DNA from 3 places in the Oceanobacillus sp. FSL W8-0428 genome. Region 3 is predicted to be linked to each of the others. Evidence: riboswitches for the same ligand, from Rfam matches in the RefSeq annotation. Region 3 holds a riboswitch; each other region holds the start of a gene.

The links. A riboswitch is a leader RNA that binds a small molecule or an ion and turns the genes downstream of it on or off. The one in region 3 is predicted to bind S-adenosylmethionine.
Region 1: linked by a shared signal. The riboswitch ahead of MKY30_RS03265 (O-acetylhomoserine aminocarboxypropyltransferase/cysteine synthase family protein) and the one ahead of MKY30_RS10570 (methionine ABC transporter ATP-binding protein) in region 3 are both predicted to bind S-adenosylmethionine.
Region 2: linked by a shared signal. The riboswitch ahead of MKY30_RS03715 (iron-containing alcohol dehydrogenase family protein) and the one ahead of MKY30_RS10570 (methionine ABC transporter ATP-binding protein) in region 3 are both predicted to bind S-adenosylmethionine.

The regions. Positions count from the first base shown of each region.
Region 1 covers NZ_JBBORB010000001.1:743,675-749,159, forward strand. The annotation lists gene cls (cardiolipin synthase) at 1-176, opposite strand, end outside; gene megL (methionine gamma-lyase) at 456-1,637, opposite strand; gene rarD (EamA family transporter RarD) at 1,877-2,800, shown strand; gene MKY30_RS03260 (hypothetical protein) at 3,175-3,354, opposite strand; SAM riboswitch class I at 3,517-3,614, shown strand; gene MKY30_RS03265 (O-acetylhomoserine aminocarboxypropyltransferase/cysteine synthase family protein) at 3,705-5,366, shown strand.
Region 2 covers NZ_JBBORB010000001.1:849,388-854,872, reverse strand. The annotation lists gene MKY30_RS03730 (lysoplasmalogenase) at 1-526, opposite strand, end outside; gene MKY30_RS03725 (glutathione ABC transporter substrate-binding protein) at 889-2,490, opposite strand; gene MKY30_RS03720 (MetQ/NlpA family ABC transporter substrate-binding protein) at 2,576-3,391, opposite strand; gene MKY30_RS03715 (iron-containing alcohol dehydrogenase family protein) at 3,415-4,515, opposite strand; SAM riboswitch class I at 4,682-4,798, opposite strand; gene MKY30_RS03710 (HdeD family acid-resistance protein) at 4,916-5,434, opposite strand.
Region 3 covers NZ_JBBORB010000001.1:2,258,966-2,264,450, forward strand. The annotation lists gene MKY30_RS10550 (phthiocerol/phthiodiolone dimycocerosyl transferase family protein) at 1-287, opposite strand, end outside; gene MKY30_RS10555 (hypothetical protein) at 542-757, opposite strand; gene MKY30_RS10560 (alpha-hydroxy-acid oxidizing protein) at 835-1,977, opposite strand; gene MKY30_RS10565 (methionine ABC transporter permease) at 1,993-2,655, opposite strand; gene MKY30_RS10570 (methionine ABC transporter ATP-binding protein) at 2,657-3,676, opposite strand; SAM riboswitch class I at 3,811-3,906, opposite strand; gene MKY30_RS10575 (pyridoxal phosphate-dependent aminotransferase) at 4,050-5,225, opposite strand.

The sequences.
Region 1 (5,485 bases), 1.5 Mb from region 3:
CTGATAGGTCGTCCAAAAATTAAATAAAGAATAAATCCTAAAACAGGAATAAACAATAGTACCATTACCCAAGCCCAGGAAGAAGTTGGATCTTTCCGCTCCAAAAAAATAATGGATATAGCTAATGCAATATTTATAATAAAAATTAATCCAATAACTATTGAGTAAACACCCATATATCCTGCTCCTATCACTTCATCTCCAACAAAAAGGGAGTTCTGCTCTTATAATAGCACAAAATAAAATTTCGTTCAGTGAAAGCCCCTTTTCTCCCATTTAATTGGAATTGTAAGTACGCTTTCTCAAAAAAAAGTTGTCAGCTTGAATCAGGAGAATACCCTCTTCTGTACCCTCCTGCCTTAATGGAATTATTTTCCTGATTATCCAAAAGCGTCAGAGGATAGCTTCTGGTAATTCCTCAGTTGTCACTATTCCCCAAAAACTAACAGATTATTTTAGCGATTCAAAGCTTGATCCAAGTCTTCCCAAATATCCTGCCACGCTTCTATTCCTACTGATAATCGTATCAAAGAGTCTGTGATTCCCATTTTCCGGCGTCGTTCATCAGGAATCACCGCATGTGTCATTGTAGCCGGGTGCTGAATCAATGTTTCTGTATCGCCAAGACTTACTGCAATGCTGATAAACTGCAGTTTATTAAGAAAGCCCTGTGCTTCTTCCTTCCCTCCATCAATCTCAAAAGAAAGAGTTCCTCCTCCCGATTTCATTTGCTTCCTCATAACAGAATATCCCAATGCATCCGGGTCACCCGGATAAAATACCCGCTTAACCTTTGGGTGCTGTTTCAGCTTTTCTGCAATTTCTAAGGCATTATCAGAATGCCTATCCATTCGAAGCGGTAATGTCTTTAACCCGCGAATAACCAGCCAGGCGTCGAATGGTGACAGCACACCGCCAATATCCTTTTGCGTGGTTGCTGCAATTTGCTCCATTAATTCTTTTTTCCCAGCTGCTAACCCTGCAATTACATCACCATGCCCGCTTAAATATTTCGTAGCACTATGCACAACAACATCTGCTCCTAATTCTATCGGACGCTGTAAATACGGTGTGGAGAATGTATTATCTACCACGACGAGAACATTATGCTTCCTGGCAAGATTTATTACAAGCTCCAAATCAATTACTTCCATTGTCGGATTAATCGGTGTTTCAATATAAAAAACCTTTGTCTCCGGCTTGATTTTAACTTCTATATTTTTTACGTCAGACATGTCTACATAGTCTGTTTGGATATTATACTTTTCATCCATCATAGACAGTAAACCAAAAGTGCATCCATATAATCCAGACGAGCAGATAATATGGTCATTTGCTTTAGTGAGAGCGATTAAAACTGCTGAAATTGCAGCCATCCCCGAAGAAAATGCCAGCCCTTTCTCCGCCTTTTCAAGTGCTGCCAGTTTTTGTTCCAGCACCTGCACAGTCGGATTGCCGATACGCGAATAAACATGTCCCTCTTCTTCTCCGGCAAATCGTGCCGCTCCCTGTTCCGCTGTATCAAAAGTAAATGTAGAGGTTTGAAAAATTGGCGGTGTTAAGCTGCCGAGCAGTTCTTTTGAATCATACCCCTCATGAATTATTGCTGTTTCCATATGTTTAAACTTTTTACTCATTTATTCTCTCTCCCATCCTTTATATAGATGATAAATTCTGATGAGTCTATACACTTATAATAAAGTATTCCTGTTCTGTTGGAAATGTTTCAGGTTCATAAATTTACCTGACTTTATTGAACAGAGGTGTTCTTGTTATGAAAATAAGTATTAACTTATTTAAAAAAGCCATTGATTCCTTCCTGATAAAGTTTTACTATTAGATTTAGTTTGATTTTTTCAGAAGGTAGGAATAAAAGATGGAAAATAAACCTTTACAGCAAGGGGCGATTATTACCTTTGTTGCTTATTTATTATGGGGGATATTCCCAATATATTGGAAGTTTCTCGATAATGTCCCTGCCGGTGAAGTACTTGCTCACCGGATTGTGTGGAGCCTGGTATTTATGATTTTCTTAGTACTTGCTACTGGCAACTGGCGGCATTTAATGGAAACAGTACAGCTGTTGAAAAAGGATAGAAAGAAAGCACTTGCTATTATTACAGCTTCTATTGTAATATCCATCAACTGGTTCTTGTTTATTTTTTCTGTACAGCACGGGCATGTGCTGCAGGCCAGCTTAGGATATTATATCAATCCTCTGATCAGTATTTTATTGGCGGTCTTTGTATTGAAGGAAAAGACAACCAAAGGACAAGTTCTGTCCTTTATTCTCGCTGGTATCGGTGTACTTTATTTAACTTTAAGCTATGGCGTGTTTCCCTGGATTTCTCTATTATTAGCGATGAGTTTTGGTTTTTACGGACTCATTAAAAAGACAATAAACCTCCATGCTATGTATGGACTTACTATTGAAACACTGGTCGTTGCACCGATTGCATTATTATACTTGATATTTATTCCATCAGAAGGGTCATTTACTTTTTCTCCCCTGTTTGCATCAGATAATCTATTATTAATTGGGGGCGGTATCGTAACTGCAGTTCCTTTACTGCTATTTGCAGCGGGGGCCAAACGGATTCCATTAGCAATGGTCGGATTTTTGCAATATGTTGCACCGACGATTATGTTCTTCTTGGGTGTGTTCTTATATAATGAAACATTTACGGTACATCATATGATTACATTTGCCCTTATTTGGATAGCTCTTATTATCTATATGGCAAGTATTTATCGGGATGCACCGCGTGCAAGAAACAAAGCTAAAAATGAAAAAGCTTAATGAAAGGGTATTTTAAACCGGACGAAGAAAAGATCCTTTTATAGGTATAAAGATTTAATTATCCGAAATAAGCTTAACTAATGTGTTCATAGCTATCCAAAGCAACAGGGAATGAAAACTCCACTATTAGTTGCATACCAAATTTATAAAGCTGCTCCGATTAATTATATTGGGGCAGTTTTGTTATTTATTGCTGTTTTTCTTTTCATTTAATACAGGAAAATACTATTTTAGCCTACCCTTAATCCAGAATGCACCTTTCCGAAAGAATCCAGCTATTAAATCCAAATGAAGAATATATCTTATAGTAACGATAACCATTCTCCTTGATATAATTATTTAAAATAATCAGTACTTTTATAACATATAGACCATCAATAATATTTTTCCTTCTCTAACAATTCTTTATTCTCTATAGTAAATAAATCGGTTCTCTCTTCGACTATATCTAAAAGGATGCTATCAGGCAGTTGCGTTTCAAAATGAAAGGCTAAAAAATTTTCAAATAAAATATTCAACTGCTTCTCTTGCACAGTTATTACCTGCATTTCCATTTATGAATTCTCAAAATCTATTTGATAGTTCAAAATTTTACTCATCAGTAATCCCCTTCCATCCTTTTTTTAAATGAAACTTTATTAATTCATAGTAAACTACTTGACATTTAATCTCTATAATTATATACTCTCTAGTAATTTCTAAATATTTAGCATAATCTCTTATCAAGAGCGGCGGAGGGAATAGGCCCTGTGAAGCCCGGCAACCTGAACAAAAACTGGTGCCAAATCCTACAGATTAATCTGAAAGATAAGAGAGAGTTCCAAGTCGATGACAAGAGCTCTCTTCTTTTAAGAAGAGGGTTCTTTTTAGTAACAGAGGATATATCTAAAAGGGAGGAAATAAAATGTCAAAACATTCAATCCAGCAGGACGAGACAATTTTATTACATGGAGGCCAGGTTCCTGATCCAACAACCGGGTCCCGGGCAGTGCCTATCTATCAAACTACTTCTTACGTATTCCGGGACACGGAGCATGCACAGAATTTATTCGGGCTGGCAGAGCCGGGAAATATATACACACGAATTATGAATCCAACTGTAGATACATTTGAACAGCGGATTGCCCAATTAGAAGATGGTGTTGGAGCCTTAGGAGTAGCATCGGGGATGGCAGCCATTACCATGGCAATTCTCAATATTACACGTGCCGGTGATGAAATTATTGCAGACAGCAATCTATATGGCGGGACGTATAATTTATTTGCCAACACACTCCCCCGCTATGGCATCAATGTAAAATTTGTAGATGGAACAGATCCTGAAGCAATTGAAGCTGCGATTACAGATAAAACAAAAGCAATCTTTGGTGAAATCATTACTAACCCGAGCCTATATGTTTTTGATATAGAAACCGTTGCGGACATTGCCCATAATCATGGTATTCCTTTAATTATTGATAATACTTTCGCTACACCTTATGTTGCAAAACCATTAACATGGGGTGCGGATATTGTTGTGCATTCTGCAACGAAATGGATTGGCGGACATGGTACAACTATTGGCGGTATTGTGGTTGACAGTGGCAGATTTGATTGGAACAACGAGAAATTCCCAGATTTTATCGAGCCGGATGCAAGCTATAATGGCTTAAAATATGCTGACTTAGGACCGACTGCTTTTATAACAAAGCTGCGTGTCCAATTATTACGTGACATCGGACCTGCTCTAAGCCCGCAAAATGCCTTTTTATTACTTCAAGGATTGGAAACCTTACATTTACGTATCAAAAGGCATAGTGAAAATGCAGAAAAGCTGGCAGCCTATCTGGAAAAACATCCTGCTGTAGAATGGGTCAACTACCCCGGGCTGGCATCACACCCATCTCATCAGCTTGCCGGGAAGTATTTAAATGGCGGTTTTGGTTCTGTTATTACCTTTGGCATTGAAGGAGGCCGGGATGCAGGCCGTATCTTGATTGATAATGTGGAACTCTGGTCTCACGTTGCCAACGTCGGCGATGCAAAGTCACTTATTATTCACCCTGCTTCTACGACCCATCAGCAATTAACAGATGAGGACTTGGCAAAAAGTGGTACTACAGAAGAATTGATTCGTCTATCCGTCGGTCTGGAAGCATTTGATGATATTGTAGCTGATCTGGAACAGGCAATAGATAAAGCGACCGGAAAATCGCATGGCAGTCAGAAATCTGCGGAAGAAATAGCAGTGAAAAACTTACTGCAATCTCCATTTGACCGCAGTGAAGGTGTCCGTAAAAAACGCATTGTAGCTGTCGGCATCGCGGATGACGATATTGCGCCTCTTTATAAATTAGGCTATGAGGTTATTCCCACAACAGATATAGATGAGGTAACAACAGATATACTATCCGGGGCTGATGCAATTTGGCTGCAGGAAGGTAAGCCGGCACCAGAAGAAAATGCAGCTTATCAGGGAACTATTTTGTTCACAGACACAAGCTCTGAAGTAACATCTGAAGTATTTATTCTTTCAAATATCCAGCCGGCACAGTTTGCCTTGGAATTACGCAGCTTCAGAAATTAGTTAAAATAATTATACAGTATCCGCCTTTCTTCTATTAGAACATTTGATGTTTTATCGTGAAGAAAGACGGGTACTTTTATGTTATAATGAGGTTTAGTCACGTCTTCTACATAAAATTA
Region 2 (5,485 bases), 1.4 Mb from region 3:
TCCAGGCAAGCATACCGTCGGAAATGATAAATAAAATACTTCCTAGAACAGCCCAGCGGTTCCCCGTCATTACAGCCGTAAATGTCATCAGGGTAATGATTCCAATATAAGCGATGACAGGGATGATAAGGGTTGTCTCCCCATCAGTCTGCAGTCTGCTTATAAGCTGATAACCAATCCAGCAGGCAAAAAGAATAAGTGGTATAGAAGAAAGAAATCTTGGTAAAGAAAAGCGCCATTCTTTTAAAAAGCCGATTGTATAGAATACATGACCAACAAAAAAAGCAGTTAAGCCGATTAAAAACCAATGCAACGTTGCATCCCCAATCAGGCAAAATATAATACCGCCAATAATCCAATAATGTACAGCCTTTCGTTTTGGCAGTGATTGCTCAAAAGCATAGATCAGAATAAGCACCATTGGAATTACCTTAAAGAAAATACTGAATGCTAACGGCTCTGATGGTGAAATAAATATATAGACAATTCCTGTAGTCAGAATCAATATGGGTAAACGATAGAGCATCAAATTGGACACATTCCCTTCATTTATCAGGATGAGAATCTTCAGATAAGTTTAGTTTAATCATAGTAAAAAAATGCTTATATAACAAATTCTAGATATATAACAGAATTCCTTTTTTGAAGTATTGCAATGGTGGAAGAAATAAGGAGTTACAAGGAGATGAATAATGAAAAAAACTTAATGGTTTTTTAGATATCGTTAAGGATTAATAGGGTTGTACATTATTTATTCGAAACTAGATACAAACAAACTCCAGAGATAATTAAGAGAATTAAAGAAAATTTTTCATTTGGGATATGTAAGCTTTTTATAATAAAAAACTCCCCTTGCCGCCCCCGGTTGAGGAGCAAGAGGAGATTCTATTATTGTTCGATAGATACTTCTTTTAAATTTAAAAGCTGTGTTGGTGATTGAGTTAATCCCTTTACACTGTCATCGACACCTAATAAATATTGCTGATGGTGAATATAAACCATTGGCGTAATTTCAGCCAGTAATTCCTGTGTTTGACGGTAAAGCTCTAATCGTTCATCAGGGTCGCCTTCCTGACGGGCCTGGTCTAATAAATCATCGAGCTCGGGATCAACTGTAAAAGTTCTATTTCCTGATTCACCCAGATTATCTGAATGGAATAAAGGATATAAGCCGTTATCAGCATCTCCGGTAACGGTTGTCCAGCCAAAGACAAACATATCATGCTCGCCGTTAGCAGTCTGTTCAAGCATAGAGCCCCATTCCACAGTTCTTACTTCTGCATTAATACCAATTTCCTTCAGCTGTGCCTGGATATTTGTTGCTGTATCAATGCGCTGACGATCATCATTTGTCCAAATTGTTGTGGAGAATCCATCCTCCAGACCTGCTTCAGCAAGTAATTCTTTCGCTTCTTCTATATTATATTCTTGGTCTTTTACGTCCTCACTGTAACCAAACACACTTGGTGCAATTGGAGTATGTGCAGGGATTCCAACATCATCATAAATACCGGAAAGAATTTCTTCTTTATCAATTGCTTTAGCTATTGCCTGGCGGACACGTACATCATCAAATGGTTCCTTCTCCATGTTAAATCCTAAATAGGATAGTGCCAGACTGTCCTGAGCCTGAACGGATAGATGATCAGAACCCTCAATTTGAGCCACATCAGACGGGCTTAAGGAGTTCGCAACCTGAGAGTCACCGGTCTGTAACTCTGCAATACGAGTTAAATCTTCAGTAACTACTTTGAAGGTTACCGAATCAAGCAATGCCGGCTCGCCCCAGTAATCTTCATTATTTACTAAACGGACGTATTGACCAGGCTGCCATTCATCGTATTTGAAAGGGCCAGTGCCCTGTGGATTTGCACTGATAACATTTCCAGCATCTTCTCCATCTTCCATAGCTGCGTAGTCTTCTTCAATCTGATCTTTTGAAATCATCACTCCACCTGGATGAGCAAGGTGAGCCGGTAATGCAGCAAAAGGATATTCTGTTTTAAAATGAACAGTATAATCATCGACTACTTCGACTTCAGAAATCATATTGTACATAATTGCGCGTGGAGATCCTACATCCGGATCAAGCGTACGGTCAATATTTGCTTTTACAACGTCTGCATTAAAATCAGAGCCGTCATGGAATTTAACATCCTGACGCAGCTTGAATTCCCACGTAGTATCGTCAATTTGCTCCCATTCCTCTGCAAGCAAAGGCTGAACCTCCATATTCTCATCCTGGGTAACAAGTGTTTCAAAAATATTTCGTTGTACGTCACTGGACGGGGTATCATTGGAAGCAGCCGGATCAAGTGATACAGCATCTGCTGGAGTGGTAATCGTTAAATCACCGCCTGGCGTACCTCCTTCTGAATCATTGCTCCCAGATTCATTCGTATTACTATCTGGCTCACTGGCACAAGCAGCCAAAACGAGGCTCAACAGAGCTATAAATACGAGCACATATATTTTTTTCTGTATTCTCATAAGATGTTTCTCCTTTTCCATGTTGTACTTTAAAGCCTGATTATATTGTAATAATCAGGCTTCAGCTTACTTAAATTATTTGATTTTACCAGCCTGGAACGACAGAGCCGTCGAAGTTTTCTTCAATAAATTCTTTTACTTCATCTGTGTGGTAAAGATCAATAAATTGCTGAACTACTTCATCATCCTTATTTTCTGTGCGGGTTGCAATTAAGTTAACAAAGGTAGAGTCCTGCTCAATAAAGATAGAATCATCTTTAGGGGAAAGGTCAGCTTCAATTGCAAAATTGGAATTAATTGCCGCTGCATCTACTTCACCAAGCTGCCTTGGTATTTGCGCAGAATCTAACTCAAGCAGCTCAAGATTTTTTGGATTTTCAACAACATCATTTACTGTTGCGTTAACACCTAAACCTTCTTCTAATTTGATAAGTCCAGCTTGTTCAAATAATAATAAAGCACGTCCGCTGTTGGTAGGGTCTCCAGGAAGACCTAATGTTGCACCGTCTGGAATATCTTCAAGCGAATCAACAGATTCAGAATAAACCCCCATCGGGAAAGTTACAGTATCTGCTACTTTAACAATATCTAAGCCCCTTTCTTCAACCATACTGTCCATAAAAGGTTCTGTTTGGAAGCTGCTGATGTCAATATCACCTTCGTCTAAAGAAACATTCGGCATGACATAATCGCTAAACACAACCGTTTTAATCTCTAAATCATCTTCAGCTGCAATTTCAGCTATTTTTTCAACAATTTCTTCATGCGGCCCGGCTGTTACACCGACTGTCAGTACACCATCCTCAAGTAAGTCTGATTCACTGCCGCTTTCGTCATCTCCGCCGCAGGCAGCAAGGAAAACGAGTAATAAAGCTGTAATACTAAGTAAATATTTCTTCATAATAGATCTTCCTACTTTCATTTTTATTTTGAATAGTCTTCAAGTTGTAAGAATGCACTAATAACTTTATCTGCATTGATTTCTTTCTTCATCAAATGAATAGATTCCTCTTCACGGGTAACCTTCTCCGCAATAGCTTCCAACAGCTCCTGATCATCTGTCTGTATGGAGAAGTCTGCCAAGCTTGTTGGAAAGCCCCATGCTTCATAATAATTCAAGAGCTTATGAAGCTCTTCAATATCCTGTTCTATGACAAGCTGAGCTAAAATACCGTAGGATACGATTTCCCCATGAAGGGAATCAGCGATTTGCGGTGCTGCTGTTAAACCATTATGAATAGAATGTGCACCGGCAATACGTCCAGCTTTCCCGCCAAAGCCTCCAACCATACCACCTGTTGCAATAATGGCTTCAATAACGCGAATGAGTGCATCTGTCACCTGATTATTTTCACAAGCTTTAATTGCTGCTTCACTGTCAGCAAGCAAAATATCTTTGCAGGAACGGGCTGCGAACTGAGAAATTTGCAGCCAGACTGGAAGTGTACCAGCAGGATAGAAGGCTTCCACTAAAGAACGGGCTTCATAGAATTTTGCCAACGTATCGCCAATCCCTGCTTTTAAATATTTTACAGGAGCTTCTGCGATAATTGCCGGTTCTACTATGACCAATGTATTGGTCTCAGGAAATTCTGTATAATGAGAATGCGCTCCGTCTTCCTGATAAAAGACACTTAACGGGGTCCATGCTGCACAAGTTGCTGCAATGGTTGGGATTAAGATGCTTTTTATTTGTGCATTTATAGCGGATGCTTTCGCTATGTCTAAAGCTGTTCCGCCGCCAATACCAATGACAGCATCAACCTGTTGTTCCTGATAAATCTTTGCAAGTCTGCTGGTTCGTTCGACAGTACAATGCCCATCTGCAAAATGTATATCTTTCTCTTTTATGTTATCTGTAATTACAGCTGGAAGATATGGTTTTGCCTTTTCCCAGGCAGTTCTGCCGGTAACGACTGCAATTCGTTCCACATGCAGATCATTCAAGTTTTCTGCAAGGTGTTTCAGAGCACCTTCACCAATTTGATAATGGCCTGGTGAGCCCTTTACAGTAGCTATTTGCATGATAAGATGTCCCCTTTTAAAATAACTTTAAATAGAATTCAAAAAGTACGGAGAAATTCACCGTATTATATTTATTGGACTTTTTGAACAACCTCTTTAAATGTTACATAAAAAACCTCTCTATTTGCTCTAGAGAGGTTGAAAAAGTTTATTTACTAAACGTCCTCTCTTATTTTCCAAAGCGCATAATGCGCTTTGCAGGATTTAGCACCTTTTTTAGAACGAATTCTAGAAAGGTTGCCGGGCTTCGTCGGGCCAGTCCCTCCGCCACTCTCAATAAGAGTTCTTATGTAACTGTTGTTATATCTTAATATGAAATATATGAAAAGTCAATGGCTTTAGAAAGAGTGCTAAATATAGATATATAAGCAGAAATAATAAGTTACATCTTTAATATCTATTATTTTCTTCTATTTTGAAAATGTCCCACAATTTCAGAGATTCCTATACATGTCAGAATGACGCCAAAGGTTTGAAATAGTATAAGCGTGCTTTTGAAAGGGTTAAAAACAAGAACAGCTCCTCCAACCATGAGGAGAATACAAAAAATAGTCCAGCCAGTACTTTTTATATTCAAGGCTACAATCAGTTGCATTAGTCCATTGATGATAATCGCTAAACCTAATAAAAACGGTAAAATCGAGAAAAGTGTTGGTGCAAAGTAAATGAAGACAGCAGCCAATACAATTAAAAGAATGCCGCCTGCTAAACCTATATCATAAGTGCCGGTCTGTTGTTTTAATTTGTAGCTTTGATATATTTTAATAACACCTAGTAAAGTTAGATACCCTGCAATCAAATAACCCACAAAATGCAAGAATCCATTTGGATTAATAAAAATAGCTGCACCGATGAATATAAATATAACTGCACGGAGTATCGCATGACGTTGAAAGTTTTCTTTGAAGTCTTTAATCATTTAGTTTGGCCTCCCTTATGTCTTTTTTTTTATTCTAATGTAAAAATCATG
Region 3 (5,485 bases):
AAGCCGTTTGTTTCTATAGGATCAATGGGTGCGCATGGATATTGGTTTTCATACTGAACAAAAAGCTTTTCATTATTTTCAACAAGGAAATCCCAAAATAAACCTTTGCTGAGCTTTACTGCAAACATTGGCAGACGCTTGATAACGTCATCAAGTGCAAGCTGTAGCTTATCAGGCTGCACAGTTTCCTTCATTACTGCTGCGAGCCGGAAAACTGAAGAATTTGTCTGTTCAGATACAGCATGAAACATTTTGCCTGCATTATCAAGTTTATACCATTCATCCATCTTTCGAACACCTCTTAAACGTTCTGATTTTGCTTGTGCAATATCTATCTGGATAGAACCAGTTTCAATTATAAGCTTTAACTTTTACTTTAACAGATGGTGCCCTTTTTTTGTACTATAACAAGTATCAAATTTAAAAAAGGTTTATATTTTAAAAGTGGAATGGTATTTCGTGTCTATCATAGAAATTATACACCATCATTTCTGTATAAAAAAAGAGTAACCACACGTATTACCGTAAAGTTACTCCTTATCTAAATAAAGAAAATGATATAAACAGAAAATGCTCCAAACACAATAATATAAAAAAGAATTTTAGCAATCGTCGGCTTCTTCAATATATCGTAAACAGCGGTAGCAGCAATAATAAGCAGTGCAATAATCATGGTTACTGTATTCAGGAAAAAAGTAATTAAAATACCTGAAATCAAAAACAATATACCTATTACTATATTTTCTTTTCTTTTCATAAGTCTCCTCCAAATTATTGAAACCTGAGCTGCTTCATAAAAGAAAAGAGCAGACAGGAACCCGCTCTTTATAACAATTAATAATCAGAGCCTTTTAAAGTAAGCTGCTTCACTTCTTCAACTGTCTTTGCTCCAGATAAAGCCATTGATACAGAAACCTCTTGTGCAAGGTTGGCAAATATCTTTTGAACACCTGATTCACCCTGCAGAGCCAGTGCATATGCATAAGGGCGTCCAAGTAAAATTGCGTCAGCGCCCAGTGCCAGAGCTTTAATTACGTCTGCTCCCCGGCGGATGCCGCTGTCAAAGAGCAGTGGGAAATCTGGACCGACAGCTTTACGGATAGCCGGTAATGCTTCCAGACTTGGAATAATCCCGTCCATTTGTCTGCCACCATGATTAGAAACAATAATCCCGTCAATCCCGGCCTCTATAGCCTGTTTTGCATCTCCCGGATGAAGAATACCTTTTAAAAAGATTGGCAGATTTGTACGCTGATGTAACTCTGCTATGTTGTCCCAGTGAAGATGTGGATGATGCAGATTCTCGATAATTGAATCAATTTCATTCTGGCCTTCTTTCAGTCCTTTTTGAAAAGCTGGATCCTGTACATAGTTGGCTTTTCCATACCCTTTTTTCAAGGGAGAATATTGATAGCGCATATCATCTTCCCGCCATCCAAGCATTACTGTATCCACAGTTACTACAATCGCTTCATAGCCTGCTTTTTCTGCCCGTTCTGCCATGCTGTAGGAAATAGCATCATTACTTGACCAATATAATTGAAACCATTTTGGTCCTTCAGGCACAGCCTCTGAGACCTCTTCGATAGACCTGGCAGTAACGGTGCTTTGAATATATGGAATATTCATAGAGGCAGCCACATTTGCAATGGCAAAGTCGGGCTCCTCATGGACCATTTTTAAATGGCCGATGGGAGCCACCATAAATGGAAAAGCATATTCTTTTCCAAGAATACGAATAGATGTGTCCACCTGAGATACATTACTTAAACATCTTGGAATAATGGAATATTGCTCAAAGGCCGCTCTATTTTTTCTTAATGTTTCTTCACCGCCGGCGCCGGAGCGGATGTGACCAAACACTTCTTCAGGTAAGGTATGCTTTGCTGCAGCTTCAAGCTGTTCGGGTCCGATAGGAAAGGAATCCTGTATAGTTATATGCTCTAGAAAAGAGCCTTTTTGCGATGATACTGACATATTTTTTACCTCCGTTTAATCTTTTTTCATCCGCGCCGCAAGCCGGTTTCCGATAGATTGGATACCTTGGACGATAATAATCAGGAGAATAACAGTGACATACATCACATCTGTTTCATAACGCAGATGTCCAAATCTGTATGCAAGGTCACCTAAGCCCCCGGCACCAACAAGGCCTGCCATAGCTGTTGCCCCGATAAGACTGATTGTTGCAATGGTTAAAGCCAGTACAATTGCCGGTCTGGCTTCACGAAGCATAACATTCCAAATGATGTGATGTGTTTTTACCCCCATTGCACGGTATGCTTCAATAACACCTTGGTTTACCTCCAGCAAGGAAGATTCAATAAGTCTGGCTATATATGGAGCAGCATTAACAACGAGTGGTACAATAGCTCCTTCCACACCAATAGAGGTGCCTACTACGAATTTGGTGAATGGAAGCATAAAAAATAAAAGAATAATAAACGGAATCGAACGAATGACATTTATTAGTAAATTAAAAAACTGATAGACAAATTTATTTTGCAAGGGTTGCCCGGGACGTGTCAAAATTAAGATGATGGCTAAAATGATACCTATAAGTACTGAGAAAGCAAGAGAAATAGCAACCATTAGAAATGTATCTTTTATTGCTTCGTAAAATATTGGCAGCCATTGATCAATAAATGATTGCATATTAGTTTACCCCCAATTCTTCTATCTCTACGCCTTGTTCCTGCAAGAAAGAGAGTGATTGTTCTACTTGATGATCATTACCAATCAAATGAACGACGATATTACCGACAATTCCATTTTTTAATTCGATAATATTTGCTGTCAGAATATTTGGCTCTACATAAAATTGCTGTGTAACCTTGGATAACAGCGGCTGTCCTGTATTTTCGCCCAGGAAGGTCAGACGAACAACTTTTCCTTCCAGCTTCAATTCATTAACCAGACGGTCAGATAATTTCCGCTGTGAAATTGTATTGAGGAATTTTTTTGTTGTCGGTTGTTTTGGCTTTGTAAATAATTCAATCGTAGACCCTTGTTCAATAAGATTTCCATTTTCAATAACATATACATAATCACATATTTTTTGAATAACGTTCATTTCATGCGTGATTAATAGAATTGTAATCCCGAGCTCTGCATTAATTTTTAGTAATAGCTCGAGAATGGAATTGGTTGTTTCGGGGTCTAATGCGCTGGTTGCTTCATCACTCAGGAGCACCTGTGGTTCCTGAGAAAGTGCTCTTGCAATAGCTACACGCTGCTTCTGACCACCGGAAAGCTGAGCAGGGTAAGAATCTTTTTTCTCAACTAAATCAACAATTTCAAGGTATTTAACAACTCGTTCAGCAATCTTTGATTTCGGTACGCCGAGTAATTTTAAAGGGATTGCAATATTGTCGTAGACGGTAGCTGTTTTTAATAAATTAAAATGCTGAAAAATCATGCCGACTTTTTGTCTTGTTTGCCGAAGCTTTTCTTTTGATAGTTTTGTTAAATCAATTCCGTCAATCCATACCTTTCCCTTAGATGGCGTTTCCAGTAAATTGACACAGCGTATTAATGTACTTTTTCCTGCACCACTATAGCCGATCACGCCATGGATTTCTCCTTTATTGACAGAAATCGTTACATTGTCTAATGCAGTAACATCTTTTCCTTTTTTGGACGGAAAAATTTTTGTGACATTCTCTAACTTAATCATTGATGTTCTTCCTGCCTTTCTATTTTTAAGCGGGGGGATGTTATCATCTGTGCGCTTTAATATAATATCTGCACAATTCATAAAAAGAGCCTCTCTGTTGAAAGAGAGGCCCGAAAATATGGTCTTATTTTCTGCTCTCATCTTTCAAGACGAATGTCTTGCTGGAATTAGCACCTTTTTAAGGTTGCCGAGCTTCAACGGGCCAGTCCCTCAGCTACTCTGGATAAGAGATATATTATTTATAGAGGATGTTCAAGAAGTCCCTGAGGTAAAGCGGTCAATCTCATCTGTGACATAGCTTTTTCAGTGGCATTTTTTGAACTCGCAATTATAGAATTGTATTATTTAAAAATAGCCTATTTTATATGTTTCGTCAATGCTTATTTTGAAATAAGTCAAGTTTTTCAATACGGCAAATTGCTTCACGAATACGCTCGTCCTCGACAAGTAATCCGACACGTATATAACCTTCCCCGGTTTTCCCAAAACCATTACCTGCTGCAACGGCTACATTTGCTTCCTTTAATAAATAATCCGCAAATTCTTCACTTGTAAATGCTGCCGGCACTGGAAGCCAGGCAAAGAAGGAGCCTTTTGGAGCTGTTACATCCCAGCCGATGCGTTTGCATTCTTCCAGTAAAACATTTCTGCGCTGTTCATAAAGCTTTACAAGAGAGGAAACGCAGCTTTGGTCACCTGATAATGCTTCGGCAGCAGCCTTTTGGATAGCTGGAAAAAGGCTGACAAATAAATGATCCTGCAGAATATTGATAGCTTCAATCATATCTTTATTTCCGGCAGCAAACCCGACGCGCCAGCCTGCCATATTATATGTTTTGGAGAGGGTATATAGCTCAACGCCAACATCTTTTGCGCCTTCTGTTTGCAGGAAGCTCACCGGCTGATAATCGTCAAACCCGATTGCGCCATATGCAAAATCATGGATGATTCCAATATCATTTTTCTGCGCTAATGCAATGGTATCTTCAAAAAATTCCTTTGTTGCAACTGCTCCGGTCGGGTTATTCGGATAGTTGAGATATAATAGCTTAGCAAGTTTTTTCTGTTCATCTGTTAAGGCAGTATAGTCCGGTAAAAAATCGTTTTCTTCTAATAACGGAAAGGTGTCATAAGTAACATCTGCTAATGGTACACTGGACAGATAATCCGGGTATCCTGGATCAGGTAAGAGCATTAATTCACCGTGATCCATTAGAGCTAAAGGAAGTTCTACTAAGCCGATTTTACTGCCAAATAAAATAGCAATTTCTGAAGCGGGATCTAGATCAACATCATATTCTCTTTTATAAAACTGTGCTGCAGCCAGCTTTAATTCATCTGTACCACGGAAAGGAGAGTATTTATGTGTAACAGGATTTTCAACACTTTCCTGAAGGGCGCGGATAATATGCGGTGGCGTAGGCTGATCTGGATTTCCTTGACCTAAGTTAATAATATCTCTTCCTTCTGCTATTGCAGCAGCTACTTTACCTGCAAGTGCAGCAAAGAATTGGGAAGGAAGCTGTTCTACACGACGGGATAATTTCATAATCTATCGACCTCTTTATACTATAATTTGTAAATGTTTTCTCAGTCTACCTGGCAGAGGATTTCCTGACTGAATGAATTTTCACTTTATAATTATATATAATAGTATAAGTTTGCAGAGAGATTGTCTATCAAAAAAAGATAAGGTGCTGGTAGATGTTTTTGGGGTTTTTTTCCAAATAAACTATTTCACCCTGCTTTCCATTGCATTTCATATTTGAAAGTAGTAACATAGAAATCGTGTCAAATTATGTTAAATAA